Regions from separate parts of the Modestobacter marinus genome, predicted to be linked through region 3. Evidence: riboswitches for the same ligand, from Rfam matches in the RefSeq annotation. Region 3 holds a riboswitch; each other region holds the start of a gene.
What was found. Region 3 has a riboswitch for cyclic di-AMP ahead of FB380_RS25520 (LysM peptidoglycan-binding domain-containing protein). Riboswitches for the same ligand answer to the same signal wherever they lie in the genome.
Positions count from the first base shown of each region.

Region 1: linked by a shared signal. The riboswitch ahead of FB380_RS15785 (aggregation-promoting factor C-terminal-like domain-containing protein) and the one ahead of FB380_RS25520 (LysM peptidoglycan-binding domain-containing protein) in region 3 are both predicted to bind cyclic di-AMP.
Region 2: linked by a shared signal. The riboswitch ahead of FB380_RS18820 (M23 family metallopeptidase) and the one ahead of FB380_RS25520 (LysM peptidoglycan-binding domain-containing protein) in region 3 are both predicted to bind cyclic di-AMP.

Region 1 is NZ_JAAMPA010000001.1:3,368,196-3,376,116, reverse strand. Features, by position in the region: gene FB380_RS15805 (alpha/beta fold hydrolase) at 1-259, shown strand, start outside; gene FB380_RS15800 (serine hydrolase domain-containing protein) at 244-1,383, opposite strand; gene mftD (pre-mycofactocin synthase MftD) at 1,468-2,700, opposite strand; gene FB380_RS15790 (YceI family protein) at 2,850-3,449, opposite strand; gene FB380_RS15785 (aggregation-promoting factor C-terminal-like domain-containing protein) at 3,599-4,498, opposite strand; cyclic di-AMP (ydaO/yuaA leader) riboswitch at 4,515-4,662, opposite strand; gene FB380_RS15780 (class I SAM-dependent methyltransferase) at 4,867-5,514, opposite strand; gene FB380_RS15775 (universal stress protein) at 5,519-6,073, opposite strand; gene FB380_RS15770 (cupin domain-containing protein) at 6,289-6,681, shown strand; gene FB380_RS15765 (Dyp-type peroxidase) at 6,715-7,626, shown strand.
Region 2 is NZ_JAAMPA010000002.1:595,160-603,080, forward strand. Features, by position in the region: gene FB380_RS18805 (plastocyanin/azurin family copper-binding protein) at 125-574, opposite strand; gene FB380_RS18810 (M56 family metallopeptidase) at 644-1,585, opposite strand; gene FB380_RS18815 (BlaI/MecI/CopY family transcriptional regulator) at 1,582-1,968, opposite strand; gene FB380_RS18820 (M23 family metallopeptidase) at 2,139-3,362, opposite strand; cyclic di-AMP (ydaO/yuaA leader) riboswitch at 3,375-3,516, opposite strand; gene ccsB (c-type cytochrome biogenesis protein CcsB) at 3,608-4,579, opposite strand; gene lnt (apolipoprotein N-acyltransferase) at 4,569-6,200, opposite strand; gene FB380_RS18835 (cytochrome c oxidase assembly protein) at 6,251-7,210, opposite strand; gene FB380_RS18840 (hypothetical protein) at 7,441-7,872, shown strand.
Region 3 is NZ_JAAMPA010000001.1:3,112,833-3,120,753, forward strand. Features, by position in the region: gene treZ (malto-oligosyltrehalose trehalohydrolase) at 1-1,072, opposite strand, end outside; gene FB380_RS14655 (efflux RND transporter periplasmic adaptor subunit) at 1,291-2,319, shown strand; gene FB380_RS14660 (ABC transporter ATP-binding protein) at 2,316-3,044, shown strand; gene FB380_RS14665 (ABC transporter permease) at 3,041-4,255, shown strand; gene FB380_RS25520 (LysM peptidoglycan-binding domain-containing protein) at 4,317-4,928, opposite strand; cyclic di-AMP (ydaO/yuaA leader) riboswitch at 4,931-5,104, opposite strand; gene treY (malto-oligosyltrehalose synthase) at 5,364-7,700, opposite strand; gene glgX (glycogen debranching protein GlgX) at 7,697-7,921, opposite strand, start outside.

The DNA of each region.
Region 1 (7,921 bases), 260 kb from region 3:
CTTCGGCACCCGGCTGCGGCTGCGCGACCTGCTGCCGGGCGTCGCCGTCCCGCTGACCTTCCTGCGCTGCGAGCACGGCCTGGTCAGCCCGGAGATGGCGACCGACATGGCCGGCCTGACCCGGGCCGGGATGCCCGTGGTCGACCTGCCCGACAGCGGCCACCACCCGATGCTGGACCAGCCACTGGCCCTGGTCACCGCGCTGCGCACGGTCCTGGCGCTGGGCGCCGACGGGGCGCGCGGTCAGAGGCAGCGGTAGAGCGCGCGCCAGAACCAGTCCAGCCCGTCCTCCGGACCGGCCATGCCGGCGTTGGTCAGCAGCACCCCGACCAGGTCCCGGTCCGGGTCGGCGTAGCCGGTCGTGCCGGTGCCGCCGTCCCAGCCGAACCGGCCCGGCTGGGCCCACGGCGGGCCCGGTTCGACCTGCACGCCGACCTGGAGGCCCCAGGAACAGCCGGGGCCGAGGAACTCGGCGGCCTCCGCCCGCTGCGCCGTGGTGAGCGCGCCGGTGGTCATGGCGGCGACCGAGCCGGGGCCCAGCAGCGGCCCGCCCCCGTCGGCCAGGGCGCTGAGGAGGGTCAGCACGTCCGGCGCGCTGGAGACCAGCCCGGCCGCCAGCCCCTCGAACTCCGGTGGCCGGGACGACCGCCCGTCCGCCGGGTCGAGGAGCTCGACGCCGTCGCCGGCCGGCAGGTACGCGGGCCCGAGCCGGGCGGGGTCGGCCGCCCAGAAGCCGGTGTCGGTCAGGCCCAGCGGGCCGGTGACCCGGTCGCGCAGCAGGTCGTGCAGCGGGCAGCCGGCGACCCGGGTCAGCAGCACCGACAGCACCTCGGTGCTGAGCTGGTAGAGCCAGCTGGCGCCCGGCTGCGCGGCCAGGGGCAGCTCCCCCAGCCGGGCCAGGTACTCCTCGTGCGTCAGCTCCGGCGGCAGGGGCCCCGCCCCGAGGCCGGCCGCGACCACGGCCCGGTCCAGTGGCGAGTCGTCCCAGAGGGCGCCGAAGCCGGGTGTGCTGGTCAGCAGGTGGCGCACGGTGATCGGGCGTTCGGTGGGCACCGTGTCCGCCAGCGCGCCGGCCCGGTCGCGCAGCACCCTCGGCTCGGCGAGCTCGGGCAGCCAGCGGTCGACCGGGGCGTCGAGGTCCAGCAGACCGTCCTCGGCCAGGGACAGGGTGAGCACGCCGGCGAACGGCTTGGACAGCGACGCCAGCCGGTACAGCGAGTCCGGGCCCACCCGCGTGGCGCCCGCCGGGTCGAGGCACCCGCCGGTGCGCACCTCGACCTCGCCGCGGTACCGCACCGCGGCGGCGTAGCCGGGCAGCCGGCCGCTCTCCACCCGGGCCTCGAGCAACGACCAGACGGTGACGAACCGGGACAGGTCCGACATGGGGTCCTCCTGCGTCCGAGGGGTGCACTCAGCAGGGAGGACCGCGGCGGCCGGTCGAAGTCATCGCACCGGCCGCCGGCACCGTCAGGCGGTGGTGCCCTTGCCCGCGGACCGCTGCGCCTCCGGGGCGTCGGCGCCGTCCTCGCCGAGGTGGCGCTCGAAGTGCGGCGGGACGACGAGGTCGGCCGGGCTGAGCTCGTCGATCGAGGTGTGGCCCAGGCCGACGAGGGCCGAGCCGAGGCCGTCGCGCAGGAGGTCCAGCACGTTGCCCACCCCGGCCTCGCCGTTGGCGGCCAGCCCCCACAGGTAGGCGCGGCCGATCATCACCGCCTTGGCGCCCAGGGCGAGGGCCTTCGCGACGTCGCCCCCGCGGCGGATGCCGCCGTCCATCAGCACCTCGACCTGGTCGCCCACGGCCTCGGCGACCGCGGGCAGCGCGCGGATCGCGGCCGGGGTGCCGTCGAGGTTGTTGCCCCCGTGGTTGGAGACCGAGATCGCGGTGACCCCGGCGTCCACGGCGCGCTTGGCGTCGTCCACGCGCATGACGCCCTTGAGCATGAACGGCTGGTCACCCCACAGCTCGCGGAGCCACGCGACGTCCTCCCAGGTGGGCATGGGCGACTGCATCCACTGGCCGTAGGCCTCGAAGAAGGTCGGCGCCTTCTCGCCGGGGGTGCCGACCATGTTCGGCACGGTGAGGTCGGGCAGCTTCCTGGTCTTGGCGAACTCCCACAGCCAGCGGGGCTTCAGCGCGACCTGGGGCGCGTACCGGCGCACCGCCTCGAGGTCGATCCGCTCGGGGATGAAGGGGCTCCCCCAGTCCCGGCCGTAGGCGAACGACCAGTCCAGGGTGGCGATCAGCCCGGCGGCCCCGGCCCGGCGGGCGCGCTCGACCTTGGCGGCCATCAGGTCGCGGTCACCGACCCAGTACAGCTGGAAGAAGGTCTGCGGGTTGGCCGCGATGACCTCCTCCATCGGCTTGCTGGCCATCGAGGACAGCCCCATGGCGGTGCCGCGGGAGGCCGCGGCCCGGGCGACGGCGACCTCACCGTCGGGGTCGACCGCCTGGACGCCGGTCGGGCTGATCAGCACCGGCAGCGCGACGTCCTGCCCCATGACGCGGGTGGCCATCTGCTTGTCGTTGCTCAGCCCGGCGGTGTGCGGCGCGAAGCCCAGCTCGGCGAAGGCGGCGAGGTTGTCCTCCGCGGTGAGCCCCCGTTCGGAGCCGGCGACCAGCGCACCGTAGACGCCCTTGGGCAGCCGGCGCTTCGCCCGCCGCTGTGCCTCCGCCACCGACTCGAACCACGCGTTCGCCATCTGTGGACCCCCTGCTGCTCGACCCGTCCCGGCCGACACCGTCGTCGGCCGGGGTCGCCGCCGCAGGCGTCGTCCGGGACGACGGCACCCTGCGTGGCACTGAGTGCCACCCTAGCGGCAGGGAGTGTGCTGGGACACAGCCCGCGGGGTCAGGAGTCCTTGATCGCCGAGACGTCGAACTCCACCTGGACCCGGTCGCTGACCAGCACGCCACCGGTGTCGAGCATCGCGTTCCAGGTGAGGTCCCACTCGCTGCGCTTGATCGCCAGCGCGCCCTCGAAGCCGACCCGCATGTTGCCGAACGGGTCCAGCGCCGAGCCGGTGAGGGTGAAGTCGATCGAGACCGGCCGGGTGACCGCCTTGATCGTGAGGTCGCCGGTGACCCGGTAGACGTCCCGGTCGACCTGCTCGACCGCCGTGGAGACGAACACCATCTCCGGGTGCTGCTCGACGTCCAGGAAGTCGGCCGAGCGCAGGTGCGCGTCCCGGTCCGGGGTGCCGGTGTCGATGCTCGCGGTCGCGATCCGCAGCTGCACGCTGCTGGCCGCCGGCGTCGCGACGTCCAGGTGGGCGGTGCCGGAGAAGTCGGTGAAGGCACCCCGCACGGTGGTCACCATGGCGTGCCGGGCCCGGACGCCGATCCGGGTGTGCGTGACGTCGACGGTGTAGTCGCCGGTCACGTCTGCCAGGGCGCTGGTGGCGGCGTCGAAGTCCGTCGCGGCGCCCTCGGGTGCGCGGTGCTTGCCCACGGGTCAGCGCTCCTCTTCTCGGTGGTCGAACTGTTCGATCCTCCCCGATGGTCCCGCGCCGGCGCACAGGTGGGCCACCGGTACGCGGCCCGGGCGCAGCGAGGCCCGGGTCCCGCGGGACCCGGGCCTCGCTGCGGAGCGCCGGTGGCTCAGTACCAGCCCTTGGCCTTCGAGTGCGCCCACGCGCCGCACGGCGAGCCGTAGCGGTTCTCGATGTAGATCAGCCCGGCGTCGATCTGCCGGTAGCCGTCGGAGGTCTTGGCGATCCCGGTGCTCGCCCAGGTGGAGTCCAGGAACTGCGGGATGCCGTAGGCGGTGCTGTTCGGGTTCTGGGCGTTGGGGTTCCAGCCGCTCTCCTTGCCCCAGAGGCTCTCCAGGCAGGAGAACTCCGCCTGGTCACCCCCGAGCTTGCCCAGGGCGTAGTCCTGGAAGGAGCCGGAGCCGGACGACGCGGCCGGGGCCGCCGCCGGCGCGCGGGCGGGGGCGGGCGCGGCCGGCGCGGGCGCGCGGGCGGCGGCCCGCTCGGCCGCAGCCGCCTCCTCCGCGGCCTGGGCCTCCGCGGCGGCCTGCGCCTCGGCGGCGATCCGGGCCTCCTCCGCGGCCTGGGCCTCGGCGGCGAGCCGGGCGGCCTCGGCGGCCTGGGCGTCCAGCACCGCCTGGTCGGCGGCGGCCTGCGCCTGCGCGGCGGCGACCTGCGCGGCCTCGCGCTGACTGCGGTTGGCCGCCAGCTGGCCGAGCCGGTCGGTCAGCCGACCGTCGGCGACGGCGGTACCGGTCTGCTGCGAGCCCAGGTCGAGCTGGGAGGCGATGCCGGCGGGCTCGACGGCGGCCTCGGCCCGGGCGTCCGGCTCCGCGCCGACGAGGACGTTGACCAGGATCGCGCCGGCGGCGGCGACGCCGAGGTACAGGGTGGGCCGGCGGAGGCCACCGGGGGGCTGACGACGGGTGCGCCGGGCGATCGGCGCCTCCTCGGCACCGGCCGGGAGCGGGAGCACCTCGGTGGCGGGCAACTGCTCGTCCGACGAGGACACGGTGGTGCGACGGGACATCGAGAGAGGGGCTCCGTGGGTCTTCCGCGGCCGCCTACCGGGTCAGCTGACGGGTTCGGGCGGGAAGGCGCCCTACCCGGCCGGGCGGTGCCCGGGCGGGATTCACCCCAGTGGTGCGGTGGGTCCCCGGTTCGCTGCGAGCAGCGACTCGGCGGCATCCGGTGCGGGCTCCCCGGGTGGGGACGAGACGTCCGACCGGACCCGGCCAAGGTAGAGGCCGTGACCCGCTCGTGACAATGCCCGGCGCCGGACTCGTCGACATCTGCCACGTTCGCCCTGGTCACCGCCGAACCAGTGGGGCACATGTGACGGAGCACCCAGGACAGCCGCCCCGCTGGAGCACCAGGGCGGTCGCCCCGTGGGTGCTCTCAGGGGAGCCGCCACACCGTCGTCCGGCGCACCCCACCCCCGGCGGCGTCGGGCACGTCGTACTCCGCCTGGGCGAGCAGCCCCTCCTTCGGGACGTACGCGCGCCCGGGGTCGCCCAGCAGCACGGTGGCCCCGCGCAGCCAGGCCGCCCCGAGGAAGGGCAACACCCGCGCGGTCATCTCGCGGTCGTAGCAGACGTCGCCGGCCAAGACGACGTCGATCTCCGGCAGCTCCTCGTCGAGCACGTCGCCGACGACCTCGACGCCGGTGACCCCGTTCACCTCGGCGTTCAGCCCGACCGCCGCGTGCGAGTACGGGTCGACGTCGCTGGCCAGCACCCCGCCGGCGCCGGCCAGCAGCGCGGCGACGGCGACCAGGCCGCTGCCGGCCCCCAGGTCCAGGACCCGGCGGCCGGCGACGAGCTCCGGGTAGTCGAGGACGTGCCGGGCCAGGGCCTGCCCGCCCGGCCAGGCCGCGGCCCAGAACGGCGGGTCCTCGCCGGCGCCGCCGCCCTCGGTCTCCATCGCCTCCCACAGGGCGACGACGTCGTCGGCGACGTGCAGCTGCACCTCGGGGACGAGGGAGGGGCGGTCCAGCCGGGTGTGCGCCCGCAGGAAGGCCGGTGGGACGGGCTGCTGGACCACCACGCGGTCAGGCCTTGTGCTGGGTGCGCACGACGGTCACCGGGCACGGGGCGTGCCGGGTGACCTGGTCGCTGACCGAGCCGAGCAGCAGCCCGGCGAAGCCGCCCCGCCCGCGGGCGCCGACAACGAGGAGGTCGGCGTGCTGGGCCGCCTCGATCAGGGAGCGCACCGGCGCGGCGTGCACGACGTGGCAGCTGACCGCACGGGCGCGCTCCGCGCCCAGCGCGGCCCGGACGTCGGCCTCCAGGTCGGCCTGCACCGCCTGCTCGTACTCGCTGATCGGCGGGACGTAGCCCGGCTCCCAGCTGGCCGGCTGCGGTGCGGTGGCGATCCGCCAGCCGCGGACGACGTGCAGCGGCCACGAGGCGCGCTCGGCCAGGCCGGCCGCCCACTGGAGCGCCTCCTGGGCGCAGTCGGAGCCGTCGTGCCCGACGACGACGCCGCCGTCCACCACGGCACGCGTCGAGACCTCACCCTCGACCCCGGCCAGTTCGGTGGCCGCCTCGTCCCGCTCGGCCGTGAGGGCTGCGTCCCCCGGCTGGTCTCCTGGCTGCTGCGTCAACGCCGTCCTCCTGTGCTCGTCCGTCCGTGCTCTGCCGGTACCCGGCACCGGACAGCCTCTCCCACCGGCCGGGAGAACGGCAGGGTCGGAGGGCCTGACCGGCTCGTGTCGCCCGACCGGCGGGCTCGGATCGCGCCGGAGGCCGCACTGCTCTTCACTTCTCCTGGGCCGGCGCACGCCGGCAGGAACGACTGGATCGAGGAGGAACGGCAGCCATGGAGCACTTCACCATCGCCACCGTCGCCGAGGAGAGCGCCGACTTCCGTCGGGTGCTGTGGACCGGCGAGCACACCCAGCTGGTGATCATGACGATCCCGCCGGGCGGGGAGATCGGCGAGGAGGTGCACGAGGAGATCGACCAGATCCTCACCTTCGTCAGCGGCACCGGCCAGGCCGTCGTGGGCGGGCAGAAGAAGAACGTCGCGCAGGGTGACCTCGTCGTCGTCCCCGCCGGCAAGAAGCACAACTTCCTCAACACCGGCGTGAACCCGCTGGTGCTCTACACGGTCTACGGCCCGCCGGAGCACGCCGACAAGGCCGTGCACAAGACCAAGGAGGAGGCCGACGCGCTCGAGGAGGCCGGCAAGGACGAGCCGCCGACCAGCTGAGCCCGGGGTGTGCCGATCGGGCAGGCTGACCGCGTGACGACGCAGCCGGGCATCTTCGCCCTCGGCACCCCCGAGCACTGCTACCTGGAGCTGGACCTCGAGCCCGGCTGCTCCGCGGCGGACCTGGTCCGCGGGGTGGCCGGGCTCACCGGTCCGCTGTCCTCCACCGGCGGGGTGAACCTGGTGGTCGGCTTCCGGCCGGAGCTGTGGGCCGCGGTCGCACCGGACGACGCCCCGGCGGACGCCGCGGGCTGGACCGAGGACCTCGTCGGCGCCGGCCGCTACCGGATGCCGGCCACCCAGCACGACGCCTGGCTCTGGGTCGCCGGCGGGGACCGGACGGCGGTGTTCGACAACGCCCGCGCCGTGCTCGCCGCGCTGGCGGGCGTGGCCCGGGTGGGCGCGGAGGTCACCGGGTGGCTGTACCGGCACGACCGGGACCTGACCGGTTTCATCGACGGCACGGAGAACCCGTCGCTACTGACCGCCGCCGAGGTCGCGGCGGTGCCGGCGGGTGAGCCGGGCGCGGGGGCCAGCATCGTGCTGTACCAGCTGTGGCGGCACGACACCGCGACCTGGGAGAGCCTGGGCGTGCACGGCCAGGAGATGATGATGGGCCGGACGAAGCCCGACAGCGTCGAGCTGCCCGAGGACGTGATGCTGCCCAGCGCGCACGTCGCCCGCACGTCCGTCGAGGTGGACGGCGAGGAGAAGCAGGTCTTCCGGCGCAACGTGGCCTACGGCGGGGTCACCGACCACGGGACGGCGTTCGTCGGGTTCGCCCGCGACCAGTGGCGGCTGACCGAGATGCTCCGCCGGATGGCCGGGGCGACCGACGGGATCCGCGACGGGCTCACCGGCTACCTGACCCCGCTGACCGGCGCCTACTACGTCTGCCCGTCGATCGACGCCCTCGCGCGCTTCGCGCCGCCGGACGAGGACTGAGAGCGGTCGTGCCCACGGAGCCGGCACGCCCCGAGCCGGCGCGACGTGATCCGGAGGGTGGCGACCCCGCGTGCTGGCTGGACCAGGTGTGTCCGGCCTGCGGCCGGCTGGCCGAGCGGACGGCGGCCGGCCGCTGCGCCTCCTGCGGCGAGCCCTGGGACTGACCGTCCACGGCTGGCGCACCGGCCCCGGGCAGCTGTCCGGTGGGCGGCGGTCCGCTGCGCGGCCGTCCGGTGTGCGGCCGTCCGGTGTGACGCGCGGGCACCGGGGCGCCCAGGTCGTCGCCGGCCTGGTG
Region 2 (7,921 bases), on a different contig from region 3:
CTGGACGGCACGCCAGCGAGGTCCACCCGGCCCACCTCACACACACCTTCGACGACCGTGCTCGCGCCACCCCACGCCGGAGCAACCGGCAAGCGAGGCGATGTCCTGGCGTGCCGCCGCCCGCTCAGGCTGCGACGGTCATCGTCCCGATCTGGCCCAACGCGATATGGAAGGAGCACTCGTACTGGTAGTCACCGGGCTGTTCGACCGTGAAGTCGAAAGTCTCGCTGCGGCCCGGCGCCAGGATCGGCACTCCCTCGGCGATGTCCACCGGTCCCATCCCCGGCGTGAACACCAGGTTGTGCGTCAGCTGGTCGGCGATGCTGGTGAGGGTCAGCCGGACCTGCCCAGGCGCGACGGTGAAGCTGTTCGGGACGAACAGGTAGTCGTCGCCCACCAGCACGGTGATCTCCTGGACGCCGTCCACACCCACGGTCACCGTCCCGGCTGCGGCCTCGTCGACGGCCGGCTCGGTCGCACCTTCCGGTTCACCACCGCAGGCGGACAGAGCGACACCGGTCAGCCCGACCAGGCCGCCGACCAAGAACGTCCGCCGGGTCAGGTGTGCGTTCACCGCACCAGCTTATCTGAGCTACTAAGCCCGGTCGTACGGCCGTTCGTGGTTGAGACGGTGCCAGTCCCCTCAGATGTTGCAGAGGTCGCTGAGTGCCGCGGACAAGGTGGGCAGTCCGGCGATCAACACGGGGGTGAGCAGTACGGCCCACAGACCACCGGCGAGCAGCCGGTGTCGCCAGGGGTCCATCGGCGTGGCTGGCTCGAGCAGGCGGGAGACCCGGAGGGCAGCCCCCTCCTGTGCCATGGCCATGGCCGCTGCCGGCGCCCGCATCTCCGCCAGGCTGACGATGGCCGAGGCGACGCTGACCCGGTCGACGTGCTCCGCTGCGGCATCGTCGGCGAGCAGTTCGATCAGCTGCCGGGTCTGCGCCGACGCCGTGCGGAACAGCCGTAGGCGCGGGAAGGCCCGCACCAACGCCTGGGACAGCGCCACCGCCAGGTTGTGGCGCGCTCGTAGGTGGGCCGCCTCGTGCGCGAGAACGCCTTGCAACTCGTCGTCGGCCAGAGCAGTCAAGGTCCCGGTTGTCACCACGATGCGTGACGTCCGCCCCGGCACACAGAAGGCGGCCGGCGCGGCCACGTCCACAACCAGTACGCCCAGCTGATGATCCGGTTCGGCGACCAGGTCGATCGAGCGGTGGAGCTCCCGACGACGTCGCCAACCGGAGACGAGTTCGCGCGCGACACAGGACAGCACCCAGAGGGGCAGGATCCCAGCCAGCACAGTCCCCATCAAGGCCCCTGGCAGGAACTCCGCGGACCCGTAGGCACTGGCGATGCTCGCTGCGCAGGCGTGGAACACAGCACCCAAGCCGTCCGCGAGGGTGGTGATCGGGATCAGCTGGGTCACGCCGGCCAGGACGAAGGCGGCCACGGCGGTGAAGGTCAGCGCCTGCCACGCGAGGATGCCCAGCCGGGGTGCCTGGGTGGTCCAGGCTGCGTTCGCCAGCCGGGGCCCCGCGACGAGGATCGCGACACCGGTGGCGGCGAGTGCGAGGCCGGCGATCATGCCGAGCCGCCGCCGGCCGGCCGCGCTCCCTTGCGGGCAGCCTCCACAGCCTCGCGCAGCTGCGCGACCGCGTCCGGTTGCAGCTCGGCGACGAAGTGCATGAGCACCTCCTGCTGGTCGCCTGACTCGGCGAGGACGTTCTGGAGCAGGGCTGCGGCATGCTCAGCGCGGCTTCGGACCGGGCGGTACAGCCAGGCCCGGCCGACCATCTCCCGGGTGACCTGGTCCTTCTTGTGCAGGTTGTCCATGACCGTCATGACGGTCGTGTAGGCGAGGTCCCGGGATGAGTTCAGCGCCCCGAGGACGTCCCGCACCGTCGCCGGCTCACCCCGACGCCACAGCTCGGCCATGATCGCCGCTTCCAGCTCACCGAACGGGCGCACTCCCCCACCTCTCGTGACCGTCTCGTCGACGCCCCTGCGGGACGGCGATGAGCTCGCCGTCCCGTGTCTACTGTCTTGTCTCGCACACAGCCTAGGCATTCGGGGCCGTCATGCTCCGGAAGTGCCGCGGTCGGCTCACCCGCCGGGGAACCGTCACGGCAGCCCCTGGCTCACACCGCGCAGGCACCGCCCAGGGAGATGCCGCGGGCAGCCAGCCATGGGGCCGGGTCGTTGCGGGTGGCATAGAGCCCCCCTGTGTGCAGCTCCACGTGCACGTGCGGCCCGGTGGACTGGCCACGGTTGCCGACCTCGGCGATTTGCTCGCCCGCGGTGACCACCTGTCCGGCCGTGACGAGGGCCTGGTTGATGTGGCCGTAGAGGCTGATCGTTCCGTCCGGGTGCTGGAGGTACACCGCCAGCCCGAAGCCGTTGGCGGCTCCGGCGTGCAGGACCACACCGGAGTCGGGTGCGTAGATGGGCGTGCCGATCGGCGCGGCGATGTCCACGCCGTTGTGGTTGGTCCCCCAGCGACTGCCGAAGCAGGAGGTGACCCGTCCGGCTGCCAGCGACGCGGTCCCTGCCGCCGATGCGGCGGTCACGGCCCGCTGCCGTTCGTCGACGGTGGCCACGGGGTCCGCATCACCCTGGGCAGCCAGGAGCTGGACCTGCGCTGCCTGCAGTTGCTGCTCGAGCACCGCCTTCTCGCCCGCGGCGGCGTCGTAGGCGGTCTGCGCCTGCACCAGCTGGGCCTGGGCGTCGACGGCGACCTGCTGCGCGGTGCGCGCGGCGGCGTCACGGCCGGCGACCGCGTCGCGGGCGGTCTCATCCGCGCGCTGCACCTCTGCCTCGACCGCCCGCAGTGCGTCCAGCCGCTCGGTGCGCTCCTTCCCGATGAGCTCGAGCGTCGCAGCTCGCTCGAGGAGGTCCTCCGGGCTCCGCGCTCCCAGGAGCGTCACCGCGCCGCTCAAGGCGTCGGCACCCATGTAGGTCTCCCGGCCCAGCTCTGCCACGTCCTCCTGGACAACGGCGCCGGCAGCTCGCGCGGCGGCCAGGTCTGCGGCGGTGCTCGCGGCCGCGGCCTGCGCCGTCAGCAGATCCTGCTCCGCCACCCGCGAGGCCTCACCCGTGGCTTCGGCGAGGACGGTGAGTCGCTGCAGTTCCACCTCGGCGCGTCCGAGGAGCTCTTCCACCCGGGCGATCTCGGCTCTGGCGGTCTCGGACGCCGACTGGGGCGAGGTCTGCGCGATGTCGCTGTCACCGGGAGCCGCGACCGCGGAGGTCGTGGTGAGTGCCAGTTGCAGGGTGATGGCCGCGGCGATGGTCAGGGGCGCCCAGCGGGCCAGGGGCCGCCGGAACGTGGACAGGGATGAGATCCGGTGGTGCAGGGTCGCCAAGGCGACGGTTCTCCGTTCTTCCTGACTGCCTACCGGGTTAGCTGACGGGTTCGGACGGGAAGCTGCCCTACCTGCCTTTGCAGGATTCACCCCATGGGACATGGGTCCCCGGTCCACCTCGGGATGCCCGTCGGTGGTTCGGCGTGTCCACCCGAGGTCCTCGAGGCGAGGAGCATGGCCCGGGTGGACCGGAGAGCACGCTACTACGAAGCTGGGTAGTTGTCACGGTCCGGTAACGAACCGCCTCAGGAGACGCCCCCGTAGGAGTGCAGCCCGGTCGACACCAGGTTCACGAACAGCAGGTTGAAGACCAGGGAGGCCAGGGCCACCAGATTGGTCCACGCCGCCGGCCGGCCTCGCCATCCGGCGGTTGTGCGGGCGTGCAGGTACGCGGCGTACAGCGCCCAAGAGATGAAGGCCCACGTCTCCTTCGGGTCCCACCCCCAGAAGCGACCCCAGGCGCTCTCCGCCCAGATCGCCCCGGCGATGACGGCGAACGTCCAGATCGGGAAGCCGAAGATCGCCGTCCGATGTGCCACCTGGTCCATCGTCGCCGCGCTCGGGAGTCTGTCGGCCCAGCCTGCCGATCGGCTCCCGGTCGTCAACGAGGAACGCTCCCGCCGGACGGCGACGAGGTAGAGGGCGCTCGCCACGCCGCTCACGATGAAGACGCCGAAGGACAGGATTGCGGCGGACACGTGCACCACCAGCCAGTTCGACCGCAAAGCTGCCACGAGCGGCCCGGACTCGGCGTACAGGTACAAGCCGATGAGGACCAGCGCGATGACCGTCGGGCCTAGCACGAAGACACCGATCCGCCGCAGAGCCGGCATCCGCATCGCCAGCACCAGATAGGCAACCACTCCCACCAGCACGGCGGCTGTGGCGAACTCGTACATGTTCCCCCACGGCACCCGCCCGGCGGCGACACTGCGGCCGATGAGCACCCCGGCCTGCGCGAGCGCCCCGACGAGGGTCAGCGCGACACCCACCCGGCCGCACCGGGCACTGCGGGGACCTACGGGCACCACTCCGCTCGACGGAGGGGGCAGGGGGCTCGCCCCACCTGCTCGGACCTCGGCCCGCTCGGCCCGGCTGCGGATCGATGGCCGACCGAAGGCGAGCTCGGCGGCAAAGCCGAGCGCCGCGAGCGCGTAGACGGCGACCGCGACGCCGAAGAGCGTGTCGGACAGTTCGGCGAACGTCTCAGTGCCCACGAGGACCTTCCTTGCCGGGGTGACGTACAGGGGTCGAGGGAGCCGGCCGGGTTCGACGGCCGAAGACACGGGGAGCGAGGAGGGCGACGCCGGCCAGGCCTGCGAGAACGGTCTCGGGGAAGGCGCCCAGCCGGGTGGCCACGGTCGTCTGGGTCCGCTGCGCCACGGAGCCGACGAACACGTACGGGCTGAAGAGCTCGGACTGGTCGACGACCGTCCCGTCCGGCGCGATCACCGCCGAGATGCCGCTGGTCGCCGCCACGGCGACGGTGCGGCCGTGCTCGATGGCGCGCATGCGGCTCATGGCCAGCTGCTGCTGACTCTCCGCGGTGTAGCCGAAGGTGGCGTTGTTGGTCTGGACGACCAGGAGACTGGCGCCGCCGTCCACGACGTCGGTGACCAGCCCGTCGTAGGCGATCTCGAAGCAGATGACGTCGCCCAGGCGCACTCCGCCGACATCGAGGACTCCAGGCTCGTCGCCGGGCAGGAAGTCACGCCGTAGCAGGTCGACCTTGTCGCTGAACAGCCGGAAGAAGGAGCGGGCGGGCATGTACTCGCCGAAGGGCACCGGGTGCCTTTTGGCGTAGCTCTCGCCGGGACCGGTCATGGGATCCCAGACGATCCCCGCATTGGTCAGGTAGCGCCCCGGCCCGTCCAGCACGGCACCGATCAGGATCGGTGCGCCGATCGCCCGCGCGGCGCGGTCGATGACCGTCGCCGCGTCCGCGTTCAGGGAGGGGTCGATGTCCGATGAGTTCTCCGGCCAGAGGACGACGTCCGGTTGCGGGCTCCCGCCGCGGTCGACCCGTTCCGCCAGCAGCAGGGTCTGCTGCACGTGGTTGTCCAGCACTGCCCTGCGTTGGGCGTTGAAGTCCAGGCCGGACCGAGGGACATCGCCCTGGATCACTGCGACGGTCGCCAGCTCACCACCCGCCGTCAGCTGCTCCCCCGGCAAGGGGAGCCAGGCCAGCAGGCCGAGACCCGGGACGACGAACGCCGCACCGAGCGCACGAAGTGCTCGTCGTCCCGGCTCTGGCTGGCGGGCGCATCGCCGTCGCCGCCAGTCGGCAGCCCGGACGAGGAGGATTGCGAAGGACGTCCCGGTGAGCGCGACGGTGAAGGTGACCAGCGGGACACCTCCGTAGGCGGCGAAGGAGGCGAACGGGCCGTCCGCCTGGCTGAAGCCCAAACGCCCCCAGGGGAAGCCGCCGAACGGCACGCGCGAGCGCAGCGCTTCCTGCGCCACCCACAGACCGGCCGCCCAGATCGGTGCGGCCGGCAGCCGACCGACCACCGCGACGCCCGCACCCATGGCCGCGTAGAAGGCCGCCTGGACGACCGACAGCGCGACCCAGGGCAGATCGCCGACGAAGATGCCGGTCCAGGTGAGCAGCGGCAGGAAGAACGCGCAACCCATCACCATCCCGAAGCCGGCGCCGGCGCGCGCCGAGCGCCCTCTGACGATCAGCATCAGCGCCATCGGCCCCACCGCCGCCAGCGGCCACAGCCCGAACGGCGGGAAGGCCAGCCACAGTGCGAGCCCGCCGGCCAGGGCGAGGAGCAGAGCGACGAGCAGCTGACCCAGCAGGTGCTCACCCCCGCTGCGGTGGCGTGGTGGCACCGCGGGGACAGCCTGAGCATCGACCGTGGACGTGGAGATGGGCAACGTGATCAGCGCACCGTCGGGCGCTGGCCGGCGGCCAGCCGAGCGAGCTCGGCGTTGTACGCCTCCAGGTCCACCTCGACGCGTCGATCCGTTACTCGCGCCTGCCGCTCGTCCGAGCGCACCCACTGCCAGAACACGATCGCCACAGCGATGATCGTGGGCAGCTCACCGAATCCCCAGACGATGTTCCCCGCGGCCAACTGGTCGGTCATGACATCGACGTCCCAGCTCGCGGGGACCTGCCGAAAGGTCTCGACCAACGGGGTGCTGGCCATCATCACCGCGACGGCGAAGAAGGCGTGCAGAGGGCCCGGCACGACCAGCTCGACCAGGCGCAGGGGTGCCGACACCCGGTGCGGCCAGGGGTCCAGCCCGAATGCCCCACCGAAGGCGAGCAGACCCGTGAACAGGAAGAAGGCCAGCATGAGCAGGCTGCCGGCCCAGTGGCGCATGAGCACGTCGAAGACAGGGGTCAAGTAGAAGCCGTAGAGGCTGCCGATGAAGAGGGTCGTCGTCACCACGGGATGGGTCAGCAGGTTCGCCGTCCGGGACCGCATGACCACGACGAGCAGCGTCCGCCAGACGGCGGCTCGCCCGCGGCGCGGGAGCGTCCGGATCGCCAGGCTGACCGGGGCGCCGAGCATGATGAGCATCGCCGAGACGACGGCCAGGACCATCTTCTGCAGCATGTGTATCGAGAAGAGCATCATCCCGTAGCCCATGACCTGGGTGGCCGTGACCAGCAGGACGGTCACGATGCCGAGGGTGAAGTTGACCGTCCGGCGGCGCGGCCACCGGACACCCCGGCGGCCCAGTGAGCGGACACCGAGCAGGTAGAGGACCAGAGCGAGCAAGGCGAACGCCGGGAAGATCGAAGTGACGTCGACCTGAGGGGTGAAGAGCGTCAACAGGGTCGGCGGGTCGACCGGCATCTGCATGCCCCCCATGTCAGCTGCCACGGGCACGCGTCTCCCACTTCCTTCCGAATCGCTCCACGGACAGCCGGCCCTGGCATCGCCGCAACGCATTAGATCCTAAGACACATAGTAGGTGATCCTGCGAAACGTGCTCCCGCCGTCACACCCGTGGACGACGCAGGTGCGGCGGCCGGCGGCGAGTCGCAGGGACCGAGACAGGAGTGACCTACCGTCGCGTGGTGCCCGGTGCTCGAAGGAGACCGTTGACGGCCCGACGGGTGCTCGTCGTCGCCCTGGCTCTGACGACCCTGTTGCTGGCTGGAGCGCCAGCAGCCCAGGCGCACACGGACCGCGGGGTGGCCGGGAGCAACCGGGCCGGCCGAGTCGCGGAACTGTCCCCACAGATGCCCGGGGTCGACCTCAGCGTCACGCAGTTCGGCGACTGTCACCAGGTTCTCAACGGCTCGTCGTCGACCGTGACCGTGTGCGGGTACTCCAACGAGGAGTACCTCCGCATCGGCCCCGATGGCGTCTGGCGGAACGAGAACAGCCCCGCGACTCGTCTGAAGCTCCGACTGGACGGCCGGACGACCCTGCCGGCCAATGCGGCACCGGACGTGCCGCCCGAATGGCGCCAGGTGTCCACCGGGCCGGAGTGCTCCTGGCACGACCACCGGACGAACTGGATGCTGTCGACCCGGCCTCGGTAGGTGACGGATCCGAGTAGAGACACACGATCATCAACTGGACGGTGCCGCC
Region 3 (7,921 bases):
GCTTGCGGAAGCTGGACCAGTCGCCGGCGTGGAAGAAGGCACCGGTGAGCACCTTCGCCAGCCCGCCGAGCCCGGCGGCCTCGAAGTCGGCGTAGTAGCCCTGCCCCTCGCCGGTCAGCTGGGTGTGCAGGGAGTGGTGGAAGTCGTCGCTCCACTGCGCGTCCAGCCCGGTGCCGCCGGCGACCCGGGGCGTGACCATCCGCGGGTCGTTGAGGTCGCTCTCCGCGATCAGCGTCAGCGGGCGGCCCTCGGCGACCGAGAGCCTGGCGACCTCACCGGCCATCTCCTCGAGGACGTGCGTGGCCCGCTCGTCGACCAGGGCGTGCACCGCGTCCAGCCGCAGACCGTCGGCGTGCATGTCGTGCAGCCACATCAGGGCGTTGTCCAGGATGTAACGGCGCACCTCGTCGGAGTCCGGGCCGGAGAGGTTGATCGAGTTGCCCCAGGTGTTCGCCCCCTCGGCGAAGACCGGGAAGAACAGCGGGAGGTAGTTGCCCGACGGGCCCAGGTGGTTGTAGACGACGTCCTGGATGACGCCCAGGCCGCGCTGGTGGCAGGCGTCGACGAAGCGCTGGTAGCCCGCCGGCCCGCCGTAGGTCTCCTGCACCGCGTACCAGGCGACGCCGTCGTAGCCCCAGTTGTGCGTGCCGTTGAAGCCGTTCACCGGGAGCAGCTCGACGAAGTCGACGCCGAGCTCGACCAGGTGCTCCAGCCGCCCGATCGCCGCGTCGAAGGTGCCCTCGGGGGTGAACGTGCCGATGTGCAGCTCGTAGACGACGCCACCGGCCAGCGGACGCCCGGTCCAGGCGTCGTCGCCCCAGCGGTGGGCGGCCGGGTCGAAGCGCCGGGAGAGACCGTGCACGCCCTCGGGCTGACGGCGGGAGCGCGGGTCGGGGCGCGGCGTCGGGTCGTCGTCGAGCAGGTAGCCGTAGTCGGCCTCGGGGGAGGCGGCGACCGTGGCGTGCCACCAGCCGGCGTCGTCCCGCTGCATGTCGTGCACCCCGCCGTCCACCTGCAGGCGGACCCGCTCGGGCAGCGGCGCCCAGACGGCGAAGTCGACGGGCTCGGACATGCGGGTGCCTCCAGGGCGGTGCGGGGGACGGGCAGGTCGATCATGCCCGGGCGTCCGGCGGTCAACCGTCGCCGGAGCGCACGTCTCGCACTCCGACGGCGTCGCACCCGGGGACGACCTGCTCGCGGTGGCGTCTCCGTCGGCGGGATGACGCCGGGAGGCTCGCCGCACCGCTAGGTTCTGCGACGCTTCCGTTCCGCGAGACGAAGAGAGCCGACATGACGGTCGTCCGGACATGGGTCCTGCCCGTGCTGCGCATCCTGATCTGGGCGGTGATCGCGGTGGCCCTCGTCGTCCTCGCCTTCCGCGGGGGCGGGGGCGGCACCGGGCCGGGTGGCGCCACCAGCGCCCCGGGGGTGGACCTGGCCTCCCCGGAGGTCCCGGTCGGCCGCGGCACGGTGACCAACACCGTCTCGGTGCAGGGTGCTGTCGCCGCCGACCCCGCGGTGCCGGTGAAGGCCACCGCCGCCGGGACGGTGAGCCGGCTGCACGTCGCCGCCGGGGCGCCGGTGGCGGTCGGTGACAAGCTGCTGGACGTCCGGTTCGAGGAGGAGCGGGACCCGGTCGTCGGCACGGACGCCGAGGGCAACCCGACCTCGACCCCGCGCGACCCGCTGGTGAAGGTGGTCACGGTCACCGCCACGGCGGCCGGCCGGCTGGCCACCCTCGACGTCCTCAAGGACCAGGTCGTGGCCGTGGGCGACGCCGTCGGCACCATCTCCCCGGGCACCCTCTCGGTGACCGCGTCGCTCTCCCAGGCCGACCAGTTCCGGCTGCTCAGCCCGCCGAGCACGGCCGAGGTCACCGTCACCGGCGGCCCGGCGCCGTTCACCTGCACCGGGCTGACCCTCGGTGCCCCGTCGGATGACGAGGACCAGGCGAACGCCGGCGTGGACCCGATGACCGGCATGCCGATCACCGCGACCACGACCGCCCGGTGCGCCGTCCCGGCCGGGGTGACCGTCTTCCCCGGGATGGCCGCCACCGTCGACGTCCTGGCCGGCGAGGTCGCCGACGCGCTGGTGGTGCCGGTGACCGCTGTGCAGGGCTCGGTGCAGAACGGCCTGGTCTGGGTGCCCGGTGCCGACGGCACCCCCGAGGAGCGGCCGGTCACCCTGGGGCTCACCGACGGCCAGCAGGTGGAGATCACCGGCGGCCTCACCGAGGGCGAGTCGGTGCTGGAGTTCGTGCCGGTGCCCGACGACACGGCCGCCGACCCCTACGCCACGGGCGGGCCGTTCGGATGAGCCTGCTGGAGCTCTCCGGCGTCGGCCGGGACGTGCGGCTCCCCGACGGGAGCCTGCTGCCGGTGCTGGCCGGCGTCGACCTGAGCGTCGCGGCCGGCGAGCACGTCTCCATCGTCGGCCGGTCCGGGTCGGGGAAGTCGACGCTGCTCAACGTGCTGGGGCTGCTGGACAGCCCGACCGCCGGCAGCTACCTGCTCGACGGGCAGCCGACCGACTCCCTTGGTGGACGGCGGCGGTCCCGGCTGCGGGGGGAGACGTTCGGCTTCGTCTTCCAGCAGTTCAACCTGCTGCCGCGGCGCACCGCGGAGGAGAACGTCGCCGCGCCGCTGCTCTACGCCCGCGGCCGCGACTTCTTCACCCGCAACCGGGCCGCCCGCGCCATGCTCGACCGGGTGGGGCTCAGCGCCCGAGCGCTGTCGGTGCCGGAGCGGCTCTCCGGTGGTGAGCAGCAGCGGGTGGCGATCGCCCGGGCCCTGGTCCGCGGGCCGCGGGTGGTGCTCGCCGACGAGCCCACCGGCGCGCTGGACGTCGAGACCGGCGCCGCCGTGATGGCACTGCTGACCGAGGTGACCGCCGAGAACGGGGCCGCCCTGGTGACGATCACCCACGACCTCTCGGTGGCCGCGCTGGCCGGGCGCCGGTTCCGGCTGGACGCCGGCCGGCTCACCCCGGTGGCGGCGGGGGACGCCCTCGCCGCGGCGACCAGCGACCGGACCGACGCATGACCGGGCTGCTGGGCACCTTCAGCGAGGCCTGGGGTGAGGTCCGGGTGCACAAGGCCCGGGTCCTGCTGTCCCTGGTCGGGGTCTTCCTGGCCGTGCTGGCGATGACCACCGTGACGGCGCTGGGCCAGATCGCCGCCCAGGTGCAGCAGGAGCAGGCCGAGGCCAGCGGCGGGCGGACGGCGACCATCGGCGTCTCGGCCTACGACCCGATGACCGGCGCCGTCCCGCAGGAGGAGTGGGACGCCGGGGTCGACGCGCTGGTCGCCCGCTACGGACTCCCCGAGCAGGCGGTGGCCACCCTCGCCCAGGAGAGCGGGCTCTACCGGTTCCCCGCGGGCACCCAGTCCGTCGAGACCCGCCGAGTCTCGCCGTCCTACGGGCCGCTGCACCGCGTCCAGCCGGTCGAGGGCCGCTGGTTCCGCGCCGGTGACCGGCAGAGCATGTCGCCCGCGCTGGTCGTCAACCGGGACTTCCTGACGCTGCTCGGCGTGACCGACCTCAGCACCCGCCCGACCGTGGTGATCGGCGGCCCGCAGCCGGTGCTGGCCACGATCGTCGGCGTGGTCGACTGGAACGAGGGCTGGCCGAGCACGTACCGGATCGACTCCTCCGCCGGGGACGCCGCCACGGCGGCGGGGGGCCCGGGGTACTACGGGGCGCAGCCCACGCTGGAGCTCTGGGTGCCCTCGGAGCAGGCCGACGCGGTCGTCGCGGCGGTGCAGAGCGACCTGGCCCGGCTGCTGCCCGGGGCGGAGGTGCAGGCCTACCGCCAGGACCCGGAGAACCTGGAGGACACCATCGCCAAGCTCCGGCTCGCGGTGCGCGCCGCCGGGCTGGTGGTCCTGGCCCTCGGCGGGCTCGGCGTGCTGAACATCGGGCTGGTCACGGTGCGCCAGCGGATCCGGGAGATCGGCGTCCGGCGGAGCTTCGGGGCCACCTCGTCGCGGGTCTTCTCCGCGGTCGTGCTGGAGAGCGTGGTCGCCACCGCACTGGCGGGGCTGGCCGCGGTCGCGCTGTCGGTGGCGATCGTCCGGAACCTGCCGCTGGAGCGGTGGCTGGCCGGCGGCGTACCGCTCGTGGAGGCACCCGGGTTCCCGGTCTCCGCGGCGATCGAGGGGCTGGTCGCGGCGACGGCCGTCGGCGCGCTGGCCGGGCTGGTCCCCGCGCTGATCGCCGTCCGGGTGAAGGTGATCGACGCGATCCGGTTCTGACGCTCGTCCGGCCCCCACCACAGGTGGTGGAGGCCGGACGAGCCGCAAGGGGGCTTCCCTGTCAGAGCGTCAGCTGCTGCCCGACGTAGATCCGGTTCGGGTCGCTGATCGTCGACTGGTTGGCGGCGTACAGGGCCTGCCAACCACCCGCGACGCCCTGGGCGGCCGCGATCGAGCTCAGGGTGTCACCCGGCTGCACCGTGTACGTGCCGCCGGCCGGGGCGGGCGCCGGAGCCGGAGCCGGGGCGGGCGCCGGAGCCGGGGCGGGCGCCGGTGCCGGGGCCGGAGCAGGGCCGGGCACCTCGGTGGTGCCCGGGGCCAGGTACTGGCCGCAGGTCGGCCAGGCCCCGATGCCCTGGCCGACGAGCACCCGCTCGGCGGCCGTGATCTGGTCGGCCGGGCTCGCCAGGTCGGCGCGCGGCGCGAACTCCAGGCCGCCGTAGCCCTCCCACGTGGGCTGGGAGAACTGCAGCCCGCCGTAGTAGCCGTTGCCGGTGTTGATGCTCCAGTTGCCGCCGGACTCGCACTGGGCGACGCCGCTCCAGTCGTGCTGCCCGGCGGTGGCGGCCGAGGCCGGCGCGGCGAGGACGCCGATGCCGAGAGCCGCGGCCCCGGCGAGGACGGCGCCGCCGCGGGTCAGGCGACGGGTCCGGGACGTGAGGTGCTGGGACAAGGTGATCCTCCGATCACCGCCGGCGAGGTGAGCTGTCGGGTTCGGGCGATCGGTGCCCGGCCGGGTGCGTCGACAGGACGCGACACGGCTTCACCCCGAGACGTGGCGGCACGAGGCCGGGCACGTCGGAAGTGGGTCCCCCACCCCCGTCCGAGGCTGTTCGGTGTCAGGCCACCGGCGGACGGGGTTGGGCGGTCCGGCGGTCCTCATGCCGGCCGGTGGGGCGCAGGCACGAGGCCGAAGGTAGGCACCGGCGGACGACGACGCCCGTCCAATGCGGCAATCGATGGTTCCGAGACCCCCCGGGCCCGGAAAGCCCGTCGGGTCACTGCGCAACGGATGCGATCAGTCACGCTCCGTGCCGGAAGGGCGGCGACCGCGCGTGGCCAGGTCGGCGCCGCCCCCTGCGGTCGCAGGAGGCGGCGCCGGCCCGGCTCAGTCCCGGACGAGCAGGGCGACCGGCAGCTGGGCGCAGAGCTCGCTCAGCCGGATGCCGCCCGAGTCGGAGACCAGTCGCGAGCCGGTGAGCAGGTCCCGCCAGGCCCCGGTCCGCGAGCCGACGGCGGTGTCGCCCCAGCCGGTCTCGGCCAGGTGGACCGGCCGACGGGTCGCGACGGTGACGACGCCGCCCCGGTCGAAGGCGACGACCGAGTCGGCCGCCGGTCCGCGGGCCGGCACCGGGGTGTACCCCGACCACGCCTCCGGGGCGTCGCGCCGGTGCCGCAGCGTGCGGGAGACCACCAGCAGCTTGGCCGCGCCGGTCTCGTCGACCGGCGGCACCCAGCCACCGTCCAGCCGGGCCAGCAGGTCGCGGCGCAGGGCGTAGTCGACCGGACGGCGGTTGTCCGGGTCGACCAGCGAGAAGTCCCACAGCTCGCTGCCCTGGTACACGTCCGGCACCCCGGGGATGGTCAGCTGCAGCAGCTTCTGCGACAGCGAGTTCGACCAGCCGAAGGGCGCGATCCGCGCGACGAACCGTTCGATCTCCGCGTGCGTGGTGGCGTCGTCGAACGCGGCGTCGACGAGGGCGTGCAGCTGGTCCTCGAACTCCTGCACCGGGTTGGTCCAGGTGGTCGAGGTGCCCGCCTCCCGGGCCGCCTTCTCCACGTAGGCGTGCGCCCGCTCCCGCGACAGCGGCCAGGCGCCGACGAGGTTCTGCCACACCAGGTGGGCCAGCGGGCGGTCGGCCAGCGGGTGCCGGCCGAGCCAGCCGCGGACCAGGCCGGCCCACTCGGACGGCACCTCGGCGAGCACGGCCAGCCGGGCCCGGACGTCCTCGCTGCGCTTGGTGTCGTGCGTGGACAGCGTCGTCATCGACGCCGGCTTGACCTCCTGGCGGTGCTGCTGGGCCGCGTGGAACTGCTCGACGGTCGACCCGAACCGGGCCGGGTCACCGCCCACCTCGTTGAGCGCGACGAAGCGGGACCACCGGTAGTAGGCGCTGTCCTCGACCCCCTTGGCCATCACCGGGCCCGAGGTCTGCTCGAACCGGGTGGCCAGTTCGGTGCCGGCCGAGCCGAGCAGCGGGTGCAGGGCGTCGACGGCGGCGGTGAGGTCGGGCCGGCGGCGCTTCACCGCGGCCACCGTGGCGTCCAGGTGCTCACGGCCGTCGGGCAGGTAGCTGCGGTAGACCGGGAAGCCGGCCAGCAGCTCGGCCAGCCCCTCGGTGACCTGCTCGTCGGGCACGCCCGGCAGGTCGCCGACGATCCGGTGCAGGCGGGCCACCTCGGATCCGAGCATGCCGTCGGTGACCTCGCGCTTGCAGTCGTGCACGAGCTCGGCGTAGTCGACCCGGCCGCCGGCCAGCTCGGTGTCCAGCGCGGTGACGGCGCTCTCGCCGGCGGGGTCGACCAGGACGTCGTCGACCTCGGCGAGCGCGTCGTACCCCGTCGTCCCGGCGGTCTTCCAGCTCTCGGGGAGCTCCTCGCCCGGCTCGAGGATCTTCTCCACGACGGTCCACCGGTCACCGGTGGCCTCGGCGAGCAGCTCCAGGTAGCCCTTCGGGTCGGCCAGCCCGTCGGGGTGGTCGATCCGCAGCGCGTCCACCGCGCCGTTCTCCACCAGCTGGACGACGAGCGCGTGCGTGGCCCGGAAGACGTCCCGGTCCTCGACCCGCAGCCCGGCCAGGGTGTTGATCGCGAAGAACCGCCGGTAGTTCAGCTGGTCGTCCGCCCGCCGCCAGTCGACCAGCTCGTAGTGCTGCCGGTCGTGCACCTCCTGCGGCGTGCCCGCACCGGTGCCCGGGGCGATCGGGAAGCGGTTGTCGTAGTACCGGAGCTCGCCGTCGACGACCTCCAGCTGCGCGACGTCGTCCGCGCTGCCCAGCACCGGGATGCGGATCCGGCCGCCACCGAAGTCCCAGTCGACGTCGAAGGCGTCGGCGTGGGCCGACTCCCGCCCGTGCTGCAGCAGGTCCCACCACCAGGCGGACTCGGCCGGGTCGCTGACGCCCATGTGGTTGGGCACCAGGTCCAGGACCAGGCCGAGCCCCCGCTCGTGCAGCGCGCTGACGAACCGGTCGAGCCCGGCCCGCCCGCCGCGCGGCTCGTCGATGTGCGCGTGGTCGACCGTGTCGTAGCCGTGCGTGCTCCCCGCCGCCGAGCGCAGCAGCGGGGAGGAGTACGCGTGGGTGACGCCGAGGTCGGCCAGGTAGCCGGCCACGGCCGCCGCGTCGTCGAGGGTGAAGTCGGCGGTCACCTGCAGGCGGTAGGTGCTCGCGGGCACCTCCCGCCGCCGGCTCCCGGCCGGCTGCGCCGTGGCCGGCTGGGTCACGGCGCGGCCTGCAGGACGACGGTGGCGCGGGCGGCCACGGTCAGCGTGTCACCGGCCTTGACCACGACCGGCTCGACCTCGTCCATCTCCGCGGTGTCCACGACCACCGTCCAGCCCTCGGCGTACTCGCTGCTGGGCAGGGTGAACTCGATGTCCTCGTGCCAGGCGTTGAACACCAGGTAGAAGCAGTCGTCGACCACCGGCTCGCCCCGCTCGTCGGT